2 regions of the Sphaerisporangium sp. NPDC004334 genome follow, and region 1 is predicted to be linked to the other one. Evidence: riboswitches for the same ligand, from Rfam matches in the RefSeq annotation. Region 1 holds a riboswitch; the other holds the start of a gene.
The links. Region 1 has a riboswitch for cyclic di-AMP ahead of ACWEN6_RS32180 (NlpC/P60 family protein). Riboswitches for the same ligand answer to the same signal wherever they lie in the genome.
Positions count from the first base shown of each region.

Region 2: linked by a shared signal. The riboswitch ahead of ACWEN6_RS29185 (coiled-coil domain-containing protein) and the one ahead of ACWEN6_RS32180 (NlpC/P60 family protein) in region 1 are both predicted to bind cyclic di-AMP.

Region 1 covers NZ_JBSGDZ010000029.1:98,886-106,522, reverse strand. The annotation lists gene panC (pantoate--beta-alanine ligase) at 1-265, shown strand, start outside; gene ACWEN6_RS32195 (L-aspartate oxidase) at 330-2,882, shown strand; gene ACWEN6_RS32190 (type III pantothenate kinase) at 2,882-3,664, shown strand; gene ACWEN6_RS32185 (helix-turn-helix domain-containing protein) at 4,257-4,421, shown strand; gene ACWEN6_RS32180 (NlpC/P60 family protein) at 4,513-5,490, opposite strand; cyclic di-AMP (ydaO/yuaA leader) riboswitch at 5,595-5,790, opposite strand; gene ACWEN6_RS32175 (amino-acid N-acetyltransferase) at 6,172-6,717, shown strand; gene ACWEN6_RS32170 (RDD family protein) at 6,833-7,637, shown strand, end outside.
Region 2 covers NZ_JBSGDZ010000024.1:119,565-127,201, forward strand. The annotation lists gene ACWEN6_RS29180 (M50 family metallopeptidase) at 146-1,453, shown strand; gene ACWEN6_RS29185 (coiled-coil domain-containing protein) at 1,609-2,550, opposite strand; cyclic di-AMP (ydaO/yuaA leader) riboswitch at 2,585-2,723, opposite strand; gene galT (galactose-1-phosphate uridylyltransferase) at 2,855-3,928, opposite strand; gene ACWEN6_RS29195 (DeoR/GlpR family DNA-binding transcription regulator) at 3,925-4,845, opposite strand; gene ACWEN6_RS29200 (50S ribosomal protein bL37) at 5,046-5,123, shown strand; gene ACWEN6_RS29205 (TIGR03086 family metal-binding protein) at 5,266-5,838, opposite strand; gene ACWEN6_RS29210 (dihydrolipoyl dehydrogenase family protein) at 5,940-7,295, opposite strand; tRNA gene ACWEN6_RS29215 (tRNA-Gly) at 7,505-7,575, opposite strand.

The DNA.
Region 1 (7,637 bases):
GGCCCTGGCGCTGTCGCGTGCGCTGCGCGAGGGCGCCCGGCACACCCGGCCCAAGGACATCCTGCACGCCGCGCACGCGGTGCTGGACGAGGCCGCCCGCGCCGACCCGCCGCTGCTGCTGGACTACCTGAGCCTGGTCGACCCGGCGACGTTCACCGCCGTGGCCGAGGACCACCGGGGCGAGGCGATCCTCGCGGTCGCCGCGAAGGTGGGCACCACCCGCCTCATCGACAACGCGGTGCTCACCCTGTCCCCTGTCATGTGAGCCCCGCGTGGCGGGGGTGCGGCGGGATGCCTTATCGTCATATAGACGAAATAAGGGAGCCCCCATGACCCATCCGCCCATTCCCCGCCGGTTGACCGCGCCCGAGCCCGGCTGGACCGTCTCCGCCGATGTCGTCGTCGTCGGCTCGGGCATCGCCGGTCTGACCGTGGCGCTGCGGTACGCCGAGCTGGCCCCCGACGCGCGCGTGCTCGTCGTCACCAAAGACGTGCTGTCGGCCGGGTCCACCCGCTGGGCGCAGGGCGGCATCGCCGCCGTCCTGGACCCGGCCGACTCCTGGTCCGAGCACCTCAGCGACACGCTCATCGCCGGTGTGGGGCTGTGCGACGCCCGGGCCGTCCAGGCGCTGGTGACCGAGGGACCGGGCGCGCTGCGGCGGCTGATGGCGCACGGGGCCCGGTTCGACCGGGAGCCCGGCGGCGGGCTCCAGCTCACCCGGGAGGGCGGCCACCGCCGCGACCGCATCGTCCACGCGGGCGGGGACGCCACCGGCGCCGAGGTGCAGCGCGCCCTGGTCGAGGCGGTCCGCGCCGGCGCCGCCGAGGGCGGCCGCATCGAGATCATCGAGCACGCTCTGGTGCTCGACCTGCTCAAGGACGCCTCCGGCGCCGCCTGCGGGGTCACGCTGCACGTCATGGGCGAGGGCGCCAGGGACGGCGTGGGCGCGGTGCGCGCGGGCGCCGTCGTGCTGGCCACCGGCGGCATGGGCCAGGTGTACGCCGCCACGACCAACCCCCTGGTGTCCACCGGCGACGGGGTGGCCCTGGCGTTGCGGGCCGGCGCCGTCGTCCGCGACCTGGAGTTCGTGCAGTTCCACCCGACCGTCCTTTGGCTCGGCGAGGACTCCACCGGCCAGCAGCCGCTCATCTCCGAGGCGGTGCGCGGCGAGGGCGCCGTCCTGCTCGACGAGGCCGGAGAGCGGTTCATGGTGGACGTGCACGAGCTGGCCGAGCTGGCGCCCCGCGACGTCGTCGCCAAGGCGATCATGCGCCGCATGCTGGAGAGCGGCGCGAGCCACGTGCGCCTGGACGCCCGGCACTTCGGCGAGGACAAGTGGCGCACCCGCTTCCCGACGATCTACGCGGTGTGCCTGGAGCACGGCATCGACCCGGCCCGCGAGCCCATCCCCGTCGCGCCCGCCGCGCACTACGCCAGCGGCGGCGTCCATACCGACCTGCGCGGACGCACCAGCGTCCCCGGCCTGTACGCCTGCGGCGAGGCGGCCTGCACAGGGGTGCACGGGGCCAACCGGCTCGCCTCCAACTCCCTGCTGGAAGGGCTGGTCTTCGCCGAGCGCATCGCGGCCGACCTCGCCTCCCCGCGGCGGCGGAGCCCGGGCGAGCCGGTCGACGACGGCCGCGCCGCCGGCCTGGTGGACCCCCGGGTCCGGCCGCGGGTGCAGAGCCGCATGAGCGCCGGCGCAGGGGTGCTGCGCAGCGGGCGCAGCCTGGCGGAGGTGGGCCACGGCCTGCTGGACGCCCGCTGGACCCCGGTCGCCGTCGAGCCGTGCACCGAGGCGTGGGAGGCCACGAACCTGCTCACCGTGGCGAGCGCCGTGGTGGCGGCCGCCCGGGCCCGCGAGGAGACGCGCGGCTCCCACTGGCGGGAGGACTTCCCCGAACGCGACGACGCCTGGTGGCTGGGACACCTCGACGTGACCCTGGCCGAGGAGGGACTGACCATGAGCTATGCCGAGCACCACGACGACCGGGCGGCCGGCCTGCCGCAGCAGCTCGAGGCCGACCTGGCGGAGGCGGGCCTGGACCCGGCGCAGGTCATGGTCGTGATCGGCGCCGCCCTCGCCGAGGACGTCACCGAGGAGGGCGACGTGACGACCATCGCCACGGTCCCCGCGGACCAGGCGGCGGTGGGCGACCTGGTGGCCAGGGCCGACGGGGTGGTCGCCGGTCTCGCGGTCGCCCAGGCGGTCTTCCACGGCGCCTCCCAGGGCCGCCTGACCGTGGAGCGCCACGTCAAGGACGGTGAGCGCGTCGCGCGCGGCGACGTGCTGATGACCGTCGTCGGACCTGTGCGCGACGTGCTCACCGCCGAGCGGACCGCGCTCAACCTGCTCACCCACCTTTCGGGCATCGCCACGCTGACCCACCGCTGGGTCGAGGCGGTCAGCGGCACCGGCACGCGGGTCCGCGACAGCCGCAAGACCCTCCCCGGCCTCAGGGCGCTGGAGAAGTACGCCGTGCGGTGCGGCGGCGGGGTCAATCATCGGATGTCCCTGTCGGACGCGGCCTTGATCAAGGACAATCACGTGGTGGCGGCCGGTGGGGTCGCCGAGGCGTTCCGCGCCGTCCGGCAGGCCTATCCGGAGCTGCCGATCGAGGTGGAGGTCGACCGCCTGGACCAGATCGAGCCGGTGCTGGCCGAGGGAGCGGAGGAGATCCTGCTGGACAACTTCACCGTGGAGGAGCTGACCCGCGCCGTGGCCCTAGTGGGCGGCAGGGCCCGGCTGGAGTCCAGCGGTGGACTCCGCCTGGAATCGGCTCGTGAGGTGGCCGAAACCGGTGTTGACTACCTTGCTGTGGGGTCGCTGACCCATTCGGCGCCCGCACTGGACATCGCTTTGGACCTTCGGGGGGCTTGATGCTGCTCACGATCGACGTCGGCAACACCCACACGGTGCTCGGCCTCTTCGAGGGCGAGGAGGTCATCGAGCACTGGCGCCTGGCCACCGACGCCAGGCGCACCGCCGACGAGATCGCGGTCGTCCTGCAGGGGCTGCTCGGTCAGAGCCCCCTGCTCAAGGACGCCGACATCGGCGGCATCGCCATCTGCTCGACGGTCCCCTCCGTGCTGAACGAGATGCGCGAGATGTGCCGGCGCTACTACGGCGACGTGACCGCCGTCATCGTGGAGCCGGGCGTGCGCACCGGGGTGCCGGTGCGCATGGACAACCCCAAGGAGGTCGGCAGCGACCGCATCGTCAACGCGCTCGCCGCCGTCACGCTGTACGGGGGGCCGTGCATCATCGTCGACTTCGGCACCGCCACCTCCTTCGACGCGGTGTCGGCCAAGGGCGAGTACGTCGGCGCGGTCACCGCCCCCGGCATCGAGATCTCGGTGGACGCCCTGGCCGCCGCGGGGGCCCAGCTCCACAAGGTCGAGCTGGTGCGCCCCCGCTCGGTGATCGCCAAGAACACCGTCGAAGCCCTGCAGGCGGGCATCATCTACGGTTTCGCCGGCCAGGTGGACGGCATCGTCGAGCGCATGGCGCCCGAGCTCGCGTCCGACCCCGACGACGTGACCGTCGTGGCCACCGGGTCGATGGCCGCGCTGGTGGTGAACGAGGCCCGTTCGATCGACGTCCACGAGCCCTGGCTGACGCTCATCGGGCTGCGCCTGATCTACAACCGCAACACCGCTTGAGCGCGCCCCGCGCGATCAAGCGGCGGGGGAGATCCATATCGGAGACGTGGAGGGGGGCGCGCGCGTCGAATACGGCGCGGCGCGGTGATCCGCCACGGCAAATCGTGGTGGCCGGAGTGTTACGCCCACGGGCGTGACCGGCGGAAGAAAGTCAGAAAGCGTACTGGTTTCGCGGGTCGAATTCGGCGTATAGCGTGTCGACCGTATATCTCCGAGCCGGGGCGCCCGCGAGGCGTCCCGCATGGAACCGGGCCTCCACCAGCGCCGCGGTGGTCTTCCATGGCGGATCATGCGGCCCACGGCCATGATCATCGCCGATGTCCCCCCGGACCGGGAGGTGCGGGGACATGTCACGAGTAGTTCACATATGCACTGGTATGTCAATCACAAACGTCATGGGTATCGAGGTCAGTGCTTGACGACCTTTCAACGCGGCGTTTAACGTTCCTGACGGGGCGGGCCGAAGCATTCAGTATGTTGCCGAGTTCGTCGTGGGGGAGGACACCCGATGGCGTATCCGGATCTGGTTTCCCGAGGGAATGACATTCCTTCGGGATCAGACGGTGTGGGACTGAGCGACGATGATCTTCTCTTGCTCGCCGAACTGGCCAAGGGCGTGACCGTCGACAGAGTGGGACGCAGGCTCGACGTGAGCGGCCGCACCGTACGACGCCGCCTGCGCGGCATCTGCGACCGCATAGGCGTCGCCACGGCCATCGAGGCCGTGGCCTGGGCGGCGCGGCGCCGCCTCATCTGAGGTCGCACCGTCCGAGGCAGGGAACCTCGTCCCGGCGCGAGGCGGCGTCACCGTACCGACGGCCGCCTCGTTCGGCGTGCGCGCCACGGCGCTAGTCGGCGATGCGCACGCCGCCGGCGAACGGGCGGTTGCCGAGCGGGACCACCCGCACGACATCGCCGGTGCGCGGTGCGTGCACCATCATGCCGCCGCCGATGTAGATGCCGACGTGGTGCAGGTCGGTGTAGAAGAAGACCAGGTCGCCGGGGCGCAGGTCCTCGCGGGTGATGTGGGTCCCCGCGGTCCACTGGTCGCCGGTGTAGTGCGGCAGGCTGATGCCGACCTCCTGGTAGGCCCACATGACCAGGCCGGAGCAGTCGAAGGTGCTCGGCCCCGCGGCGCCCCAGACGTACGGCTTGAGCTGTTGCGTCAGCGCCCACTTGGCGGCCTGGGCGGCCTTGCCCTCGCCCGGGATCGGGATCTCGATCTTGATGGCCCGGCCGTACCCGCCGGCCTGCGACAGCGCGCGCTTGAACAGGCTGCCCTCGGTCTTGGCGACCAGGCCGCGGATCTTGTCACGCTGGGAGGACAGGTCGGAGACGAGCTTCTTGACCTCGGCCTCGCGGGCCTTGGCGCCGGCCTTGGCGCGCTCGGCGGTCGCCATCGCCTTGCCGATCTGGGCGACCTCCTCGCCCTGCTGCAGCTGCAGGGCGTAGGTCGTGGCCACGCGATCGAGGTAGGCGTCGGGGTCGCCGGACATGGCGAGGGTCAGCGGCGAGCCCAGACCGCCGGTCATGTAGGCGTCCTGGGCGTACATGCCGGCTCTGGCGCGCTTGGCCTCCAGGTCGGCCTCGCTCTTGGAGAGGGTCTTCTTGGCGAGCTCGGCCGACCGCTGCGCCTGCTTGAGGCGCTCCTTCTGGCCGTTGTACTGCTCGGTGAGCGACTCGATCTGGTTGTAGAGGTGCTCGACCTGGTTCTTCAGGTCGTTGAGGCTGGGCTTGGGCTCGGCCGTCGCGGACACCAGAGGCGACCCGAAGGTCACGGCCATCAGCGCGGCGGTCACCAGCGCGATGCGGCGGGGAAGGCGCAAGGACGCATTGGAGGCGCTCCCGAAGCGGGAATGGGCACCGCGTTCTCGCCCGCGGGCATGCCTGCCCGCACTCTTTCCAGGCGTGCGCCTAGGCTGCACCAAAAAGCTCCTCTCCTCGGACGCCTACCGGGTTAGCTGACGGGTTCGGGCCGGAGCAGCCCTACCGAGCACGTGACCATGGAGGATCGCGATGCCTCCCTCTCGGATTCACCCCAGGGGTGGCGGGTCGCCGGGGGACCTTCCCCGGACCCACCTTTGGGTCCCCGGTTTCCCGCCGTTCGGATGGGGCGGGAATTAGGCGGTGCGGTCGCCGCGGAACGACGACCGACATTGACGCTGGACATTAGTCCAGTTCAGGTTCCTGCTCAACCAGAACTGCGAATTCTGTTGAGGTTCCACAACCGGCGCGTCACGGAAAGATCACGCCAGTGGGCGTCCCGCACCCGTTCCGAGCTGCGATTACCCGGTCCGCGGATAGGGGCTCGAAGAAAAGCCGCAGGTCAAAGAGCTTCTCGCGCGCCACGCCTCCAGGCTCCCCCGAGGCGCGCACCGACCGCGTGCACCGGATCACACTCCGTGATGGCGGCGCGAATTGGCAGGTATTTCGGACAGTCCGTTATCGGGGGGTCCCGGCACGGCGTCGAACGCCGCCCCGCCGGTGGGCGGATACGCTGACGCGTCATGAGGCAGGCCGCGCAGCGCCCGTCCGCCGAGGGCGCGCCCGCCGTCCGGCGGGCCCGCACCTCCGACGTGCGGACGATCAGGAAATTGGTCGACACCTACTCCGGCGACGGGCCGCGCCTGCTGCGCAAGTCGACCGTGACCCTGTACGAGGACGTCCAGGAATTCTGGGTGGCCGAGCGCGACGGCATGGTCGTGGGCTGCGGCGCGCTCCACGTGCTCTGGGAGGACCTGGCGGAGATCCGCACGGTCGCCGTCGACGCCGGCTGCCGCGGCATGGGCATCGGCCACATGATCGTCGCTGCGCTCATCGACGCCGCCCGCCGGCTGGAGGTCCAGCGGGTCTTCTGCCTGACCTTCGAGGTCGAGTTCTTCGGCAGGCACGGTTTCGTCCCCATCCAGGGCACGCCGGTCTCCCCCGAGGTCTACGCCGAACTCCTGGACTCCTACGACGAGGGCGTCGCCGAGTTCCTCGACCTGGAGCACGTCAAGCCGAACACCCTGGGCAACACGCGGATGTTGCTGCATGTGAACCCGCGATCCTGACCTTCAGGGTGACGGAATGGAAAGGTGACTGTTGATCCCGCTGTCGCTACCTTGGCAACACCACGGCACGTGCGCCTGACAGAGGCCACGTGCGAAGCCGAAGTGAGGTGACACGGTGAGCACCGGACAGCCGCCGTACCCACGCGACGAGCCGGACGAGGGTCATTCGTCAACCGGCTCTCCGCAATATGGGCAGCAGAACCCCCCGGGCATCGATCCGGAGGTGACCGTCGTCCACCGTCCCCAGCCGGCCTCGGAGCACTCCGCCTACCCCCAGCAGGGCTATGGCCAGCAGGGAGCCTATGGCCAGCAGCCAGGGACGGGAGCCTACGGCCAGCCGGGCGCCTACGGCCAGCAGGGTGGAACCGGAGCCTACGGCCAGCCTTCCCACCCCCAGCAGGGGCAGGGCTACGGGCAGCCGCAGTACGGCCAGCAGGCCCAGCAGGGCCAGCAGCAGTACGGGCAGCAGCCCCAGCAGTACGGGCAGCAGGCGTACGGCCAGCAGGGCCAGCAGGAGGCCCAGCAGGGCTATGGCCAGCAGGGCCAGTCGCCGTCCTACGGGCAGCCGCAGTACGGCCAGCAGACCGGCGGCTACGGCCAGCCGCAGGGCTACGGGCAGCCGCAGTACGGCCAGCAGGCCCAGCAGGGCCAGCAGCAGTACGGCCAGCCGGAGGCCCAGCAGGGCTACGGCCAGCAGGGCCAGTACGGCCAGCAGGACGCGCAGCAGGCGTACGGCCAGCAGGCCCAGTACGGGCAGCAGCAGTACGGGCAGCAGGCCCAGTACGGGCAGCCGCAGTACGGGCAGCAGGCCGGCCACGACCAGCAGGGCTACGGGCAGCAGCACGCCCAGCAGGCGCCGCCGTACGGGGCGGCCTACGGCCAGCAGGGCTACGGCCAGCAGCAGTACGGCCAGCAGGGGT
Region 2 (7,637 bases), on a different contig from region 1:
ATTCGCTCCACCGCGCGCAAGTCACTCCTACGCTTGGTCGTTGAGTGTTGTTTTCCGGCGGCGGCCGAAGCCCTCGCGCGTTCGGTTACGCTCGGAACGGGCAATCCAAACAGAAGGCATCTTCTCCGACGTGGGGGTAGCACCTATGAGCTGGCTCGCAGTGGCCGGGTTTCTCATCTTCTTCGTCGGGTTGGCCGTGTCCATTGCCCTGCACGAGTTGGGCCATCTGGTGCCCGCGAAGTTCTTCGGCGTCAAGGTCACGCAGTACATGGTCGGTTTCGGGCCCACGATGTGGTCGCGCCGCCGCGGTGATACCGAATACGGCCTGAAGTGGATTCCGCTGGGCGGCTACATCCGCATGATCGGGGCACTTCCCCCTCGGCCCAACGATGATCCGAACAAGCTTCGCAACATCTCCACCGGGCCGTGGCAGGCGCTCATCGAGAGCGCCAGGCAGGCGGCGCTGGAGGAGGTCAGGCCCGGCGACGCCGACCGCGTCCTGTACCGCAAGCCCTGGTGGCAGAAGGTCATCATCTTCATCGGCGGTCCCGCGATGAACTTCGTGCTGGCCTTCGTGCTGTTCGCCATCGTGCTGATGGGCTTCGGCATCTCGGTGCCCACGCCCGTGGTCGCCGAGGTCTCCAAGTGCGTCGTCACCGTGGCCGAGCAGGCGAAGGGCCAGCAGTGCACCCCGGCCCACCGGTCCACGCCCGCGGCGCTCGCCGGGCTCAGGGCCAAGGACAAGATCGTCTCGTTCGGCGGCAGGCCGGTGAACTCCTGGGACGACGCCAGCACGCTGATCCGCACCCACGGCCCCGGCCCGGTCGCCATCGGCATCGAGCGCGACGGCAAGCCGATGACGCTGAACGCCACGCTCATCGCGCAAGATCGCCCCTCGCTCGACGACCCGGACAAGCTGGACAAGAACGTCGGCTTTCTCGGAGTCAGCCCCACCCTCGTCGTGGAGAAGCAGGGGCTCGGGTACGTCGTCGGCGCCATGGCGGACCTGGTGAGGCGCACCGGCTCGGCACTGCTGCAACTGCCGCAGAAGCTCGTCGGGGTCTGGCAGGCGGCCTTCGGCGGCGCCGAGCGTGACCTCAACAGCCCGCAGAGCGTCGTCGGCGCCGGGCGCCTGGGCGGCGCGATCGCCGCGGCGGCCATCCCGCTGGAGAACAAGATCGCCGGCTTCATCCAGCTCCTGGCCGGGTTCAACCTCGCGATCGGCATGTTCAACCTGATCCCGCTGATGCCACTGGACGGCGGCCAGATCGCCGGCGGCCTGTGGGAGGGCATCAAGCGCGGTTACGCCCGGGTGCGCCGCCGCCCGATGCCGGGGCACGTGGACATCGCCAAGGCGCTGCCGCTGACGTACACGGTCGCGATCTTCCTGATCGCCATGAGCAGCCTGCTCATCTACGCCGACATCGTCAACCCCATCCGCCTGCCGGGCTGATCGGCCCCACCGGCGCCGGGCCGCGCGGCAGGCGCCCCGGAGCCACGTCGCGGTGCCACGCCCGCCGCACGGTCACCGGGCGGCGGGTCACCGTAATACATCCTCCGGGCGAGCGTCCGGATGGAACTTTCACCGGCGGCAAGACGGCCGGACGGCTAGTACATCGAGATGTGCACGTGGTCGAAGTGGTTGGCGGTGATCCCGCCGCGGTTGGCCATCGACCGCCAGCCGGGAAAGCCCAGGTTGTAGATCCGCTGCCGGTAGATCACGTACTTCACGCCGAGCTTGCCGCCGTTCTTGATGGCCCAGGCGGCGATCTGCTCGCCCATCGCGACGCCGGCGGGCGAGGGCATCGCCCCGCCGGAGCTGAGCATGAAGTCGCACGCCCGGCCCAGCGGGTGCTCGCCGCTGTTCTCGGGGCGGTAGCAGCCGACGGGGAACCGCAGCGGGAAGTGGTCCTTGACCTCGGCGCGCATCAGCCGCATCCGCGGGGTGATGTTCTCGCTCCCGGCCGGCAGCTCGGGCGCCCAGCTCCCGTTGGCTTGCTTGCCCGGGGCGGTGGGCACGAGCCGGTCCAGCTTGTCCTTGATCTGGCCGATCAGCTTCTCGGCGTCCCTGCGCTGGGCGGTCACCTCGACGACGTCGTCGCGCAGGCCGTCGGTCAGCGCGGCCGCGTCGTCGGCCGCCTTCTTGCGGGCGTCACGGGCCGTGGCATATCGGCCGATCTCGGCGGACTGCTCGGCCTGCAGCTGTTGCAGCATCGCGGCGCCGCCGAAACCGGGCGACATGAGCTCGCGCATCATGCCGAGGCCGCTGCCCGCCTGGTAGCTGAGCTGGGCGATGTCGCCCACCTGGCCCTCGGAGGCGGTGAGCTCGGTCTCCGCGGCCTTCAGCCGCTCGCGGGCCTTCTTCTCCGCGTCCTTGGCCTTGGCGACCGCGACGCGCTTGGCGTTGTACTGGGCGATCAGCTTGTCGACCTGCTTGCCAAGGGCGGCGAGCTGTGCCTTGAGCTGTTTCTCGGTGGGTTTGGGGGCGGCGGCGCCGGCCGTGGACGGGCCGAGCACCAGGGCGGCCACCATCAGAGCGCAGGCGGCCACGGAACCGTGGCGGCCGGAAGACAGGGGCAGAGCCCGCTCCTCTCCATCTGCCGACCGGGTTAGCTGACGGGTTCGGGCCGGAGACGCCCTACCACACGCGTGGATTCACCCCAGAGGAACCGATGGGTCCCCGGCTCCCAGGCGGGGCACCTGGGATTAGGCGGACCGGCCGTTACGGCCGGTGTCTGATGGATGGTAGTGGTAGATCCGTATTTATGGCGACCCCGGATGTGACGTCCCCCGACGTGACGTGCGCGTGGTCACCGCCGCCGCGCCCGCGGCGGGCCGTCCAGGGCGGGCGCGGTCACGGCTGCTCGCGCAGCATCCGGGCCGCCTCCTCGGGCAGTACGTCGTTGACGAACGCGCCCATCGCCGACTCAGACCCCGCCAGGTACTTCAGCTTCTGCGCCGCCCGCCGGATGCTGAACAGCTGCAGGTGCAGGTAGGCGAGGTCGCGCCCGGTGCGCACGGGTGCCTGGTGCCAGGCCGCGACGTAGGGCATGGTGACCCCGAACAGCCCGTCCAGCCGCCGCAGCACGTCGGTGTAGAGCGGGCCGAAGGCCGCGCGCTCCTCGGCGTCCAGCTCGCGAAGGTCGGCCGCCCTGCGGTTGAGGTAGACGTGCACCTCGAACGGCCACCGCGCCGCCGCGGGGACGAACGCCGTCCAGTGCTCGTTGGAGGCGACCACGCGCGTCTCGGCCTTGCGCTCGGCGGCCAGCACGTCCGCGAACAGGTCGCCGCCCGTGCGCTCGCGGTAGCGGGCCGCCGAGGCCAGCATCTGCCGCGTGCGAGGCGTCACGTACGGATAGGCGTAGATCTGGCCGTGCGGGTGCGCCAGCGTGATGCCGATCTCGGCGCCGCGGTTCTCGAACGGGAACACCTGCTCCACGCCCTCCAGCCGCGAGAGGTGGTCGGTGCGGTCGGCGAGCGCCACCAGCACCAGATCGACCTGCTCGGGAGACAGCCGGGAGAAGGAGGAGTCGTGCCGGGAGGTGAAGCACACCACCTCGCACCGGCCGACGCCGGGCCGCACCTCGCTCAGGCCGCCCACGTCCTCGTAGTGGCCCAGGTTGAAGCTGAAGGACGGGAAACGGTTCTCGAACACCGCGACGTCGTAGTCGGCGGCGGGGATCTCGGTCGCGTGGCCCGGCCGGGAGGGGCACAGAGGGCATTCGTCGGTGGGAGGCAGGAACGTGCGGCCCTGGCGGTGCCCGGCGATGGCGATCCACTCGTCCATCACCGGGTCGTACCGCAGGTCCGAGGCCGCGGGGCGCGGGGGCAGCTCGCGGGTGTCGGCGGCGCCGCGGTCGGCGCTCTCGGCGTGGTCGAAGTAGATGAGCTCTCGCCCATCGGCGAGCTGGGTGACGGTCCGCTTCACCGGGCCACCTCCTGTCCGGCGGCCGGCTGAGCCGCCTGTCCTGTCGTGTCGGCGGCCCGGGCCGCCCGTTCTGTTCCCGGAGCGCGGTTCGCGCGTCCGGACCCGCCGGCGTCGCGCGCCGGCTCGGTCGGTGGCGCCGTCCCCGCAGGGTCGGCCAGCAGCAGCGTGCCGGCTTGCTCGGACAGCGCCGATCTGGCCTCCTCCGGCAGGCCGGTGTCGCTGATCACGACGTGCGCCTCGTCCAGCTTGGCGATCGTGCTGATGCCGACGGTGCCCCACTTGGTGTGGTCGGCCAGCACGACCAGCCGCTGCGCCGCCGCGACCAGTTCGCGGTCGGTCTCGGCCTCAAGGATGTTGGGAGTGGTGAAGCCCGCCCTGGGGTTCATGCCGTGCACGCCGAGCATCAGCGTGTCGACGTTGAGCGCGCGGATGGCCGCCACGGCGACCGGCCCCACCAGCGCGTCCGACGGCGTGCGCACCCCTCCGGTGAGCACGACGGTCTGGTCGGCGCGCCCGGCCCGGTGGAAGACGTCGGCGACCTGGGCGGAGTTGGTGATGACCGTGAGGTGGGGGACGTCGGCCAGGTGATGGGCCAGGGTCCAGGTGGTCGTGCCGGCCGACAGCGCGACCGCGCTGCCCGGGCGCACCAGCTCGGCGGCGCGGCGGGCGATCGCCTCCTTCTCGGCCTGCTGGCGCACCGACTTGGCCGCGAAGCCCGGTTCCTCGGTGGACCCCGCGCCGGTGGCGGTGGCGCCGCCGTGCACCTTGTCCACCAGCCCGCGCTCGGCCAGCGCCTCAAGGTCGCGGCGGATCGTCATGTCCGACACCCCGAGCTCCCGCACCAGGTCGGCGACCCGTACCGCGCCGCTCCTGCGGACGCGCTCGAGGATCGCCTGCTGCCGTTGCTGAGCCAGCATCGCCTCACCTCTCCACCAAGTTCCATCAAAATACTACATAATCTGACCTGCACCTTGTTGGAACGTGAGGGGCGATGGTGGGGCGGGTGGACGGCCCCCGGGTGGCGGCTCCGGGGGCTTTCTTTGGCGTTTGGGCCTTGTACCGGCTCGGGCGCGGATGCATGGTGGGGAGCACGACCCGTACCGATGGGGAGGCCGAGATGGCGAGACGCGCGCGCAAGAGCCGGGCCCGCAAGAAGAGGAAGGCCAACCACGGCAAGCGGCCCGTCTCCCGCTGACCCTCCCCACGCCGGCCGTCACCTCGCCACCGCGTCGGCCTTGCGGGCCTGCCGGAGGTGACCCCACGTCGTCTCCCGGCCGGGTGCCGGGGGCGGTGACGCGCGACGGGGCCGAGAGTACCGCGCTCCCTCGGCCCGCGCGTCAGCCGCCGCGGCCCCAGGCGGCCAGCAGGCGGGTCTGCGGGTCGGTGTCCTCCGGCAGCGGCGGGCGCTCGGCGATCACCCCGGCCTGCCGGTAGCCCTCCTCCGCTCCGGCGAACCACTCGGCGCACACCTCGACCAGCTCGGGGTCCAGCCGCTCGTCACCGCCGATCGCCCTGGCGAGGTCCCAGGTGTGGATGAGGGTGTCGGCGAACAACTCGGCGATGTACTCCGCCCCGGAGACGTCGCCGAACGACAGGCGCACCGTCCGCGTGAGGACGTCGGCCGGCTCCATGGCGCGCATCGCCGCGGCCGCCGCCACGTCGAACGCCTTCACCGGGTCGTCGCCGAGCAGGTCGCCCTCGGTCAGCTCGCCGGCCTCCGCGGCCTGCCGCCCCGCGAGCAGTTGCGGCGCCAGCAGGCTCTCGCCCACCAGATGGTCGACCATGCCGTGGACGTCCCAGCCGGCGCAGGCCGTCGGCAGCCGCCACTGATCGGCCCTGACCTGGTGAACGTGCGCGCCGAAGGCGTCCAGGGCCCTGCGATAGGCCTCGCGGATGTCCATCGTCATCATGTCCCTCCCGCGTCGTCCAACCGACGTTAACCCGGCCGCGGACCCCCCGTCAGGGGCGAGGACGGACGGGACGCCGGGGCGGCGGGCGCCGTCGCGGGACGTTATCGCAGGAGGCTCAGGGTGTCCTCCACCGCCCGGTGGAAGGTCGGATAGGCGTAGATCATGCTCGTGAGCCGGTCGAGCGGCGTGCGTTCATGCACGGCCAGCGTCAGCAGGCCCAGCACCTCACCGCCGCACGGCCCCGCCACCGTCGCGCCGACCAGCGCGTCCTCGTCGGCGACGAGCTTGACCAGCCCCACGCCGCGGTGGATCCACCCGCGCGCCGAGGAGGCGACGGGGGTGGCCGCCGTGCGCACGGCGAGGCCCCGCTCGCGGGCCTGCCGTTCGGTCAGGCCCACCGCGCCCACCTCGGGGTCGGTGAAGGTCACCCTCGGCACCGCCCGGTAGTCCGCCGCCGGACCGTGCTCGCCCAGGATGTCGGCCAGGGCGATGCGCGCCTGGTACACCGCCACGTGGGTGAACGCCCCCTCGCCCGTCACGTCTCCGACCGCCCACACCCCCTCGGCGGCCCTCATGCGATCGTCCACTTTGATCACCCGCGCCGACTCCTCCAGGCCGACGGCGCCCACGCCGATCGCGGCCAGGTCGCAACGCCGCCCGGTGGCCACCAGCAGTCGCTCGGCGCGGTGGCTGCCGTCCTCGGTCATCACGGTGAAGGCGGAGCCATGGTGGTCGACCCGGGTGACCTTGGCGTGGGTGCGTACCGTGATGCCCTCCTTGGCGAAGACCTCGGCGAGCAGCTCGCCGGCCTCCGGCTCCTCGGACGGCAGCAGGCCGCCGGCCGCCTCCAGGATGGTCACCTCGGCGCCGAAGCGGTGCAGCACCTGGCCGAACTCCACGCCGACGGCGCCGCCACCCAGCACGATGACCGACTCGGGCGCCCGTTCGGCCTCGGTCGCCTCGCGGTTGGTCCAGTACGGAGTGCCGGCCAGCCCGGCGATCGACGGCACGGCCGGCTGCGAGCCGGTGGCGACGACGATGCCGCGGCGGGCGCGCAGCACCCGTGAGCCGTCCACCGTGACCTCGCCGGGGGCCGTGATCTTGCCGCGGCCCCGTACCAGCGTGCCGCCCTGGTCGTGGAAGCGGTCGGCGGCGACCTTGTCGTCCCAGTTGTCGGTGGCCTCCTCGCGGATGCGCCGGGCCACGGGCGTCCAGTCGGGCACGACCGCCGCCTCGCCCGCCATGGACGGGATGCGTCCGCCCTCGGCCAGCAGATCGGCGGCGCGCACCATCATCTTGGTCGGCACACACGCCCAGTAGGGGCATTCCCCGCCCACCAGGCGGGACTCGACGCCGGCGACGGCCAGACCGGCCTCCGCGAGGCGTCCCGCGACCTGTTCGCCTCCCGGTCCGAGCCCCAGGACGACGACGTCGAACTCTTCGATATCGGCAGCCATGGCCTTCCCCTGCCCAAGCCCCGCACCACCGACACGGTCACCACCAAGATCTTCCCCGGTCGTGTCCCGGCGGGCGGGGGCCCGCGCTTCGGCCCCGCCGGAGGAGAAGAAACGCGAGCGGCCGAAAAATAAGACGGCTCGAAGACGGTGGGGGGAAATGGAAAGGCCCGGGCGGAGAACATGCCTCCTGCCTGGGCCTTCGTGCTGAGAGCGGACGACGGGAATCGAACCCGCGTAGCCAGTTTGGAAGACTGGGGCTCTACCATTGAGCTACGTCCGCGCGAGCCGGTCGCCGTCTGGTCTAGACTTCTCCCGGTCGTCAGGACGTAAGCGTACCGGAGT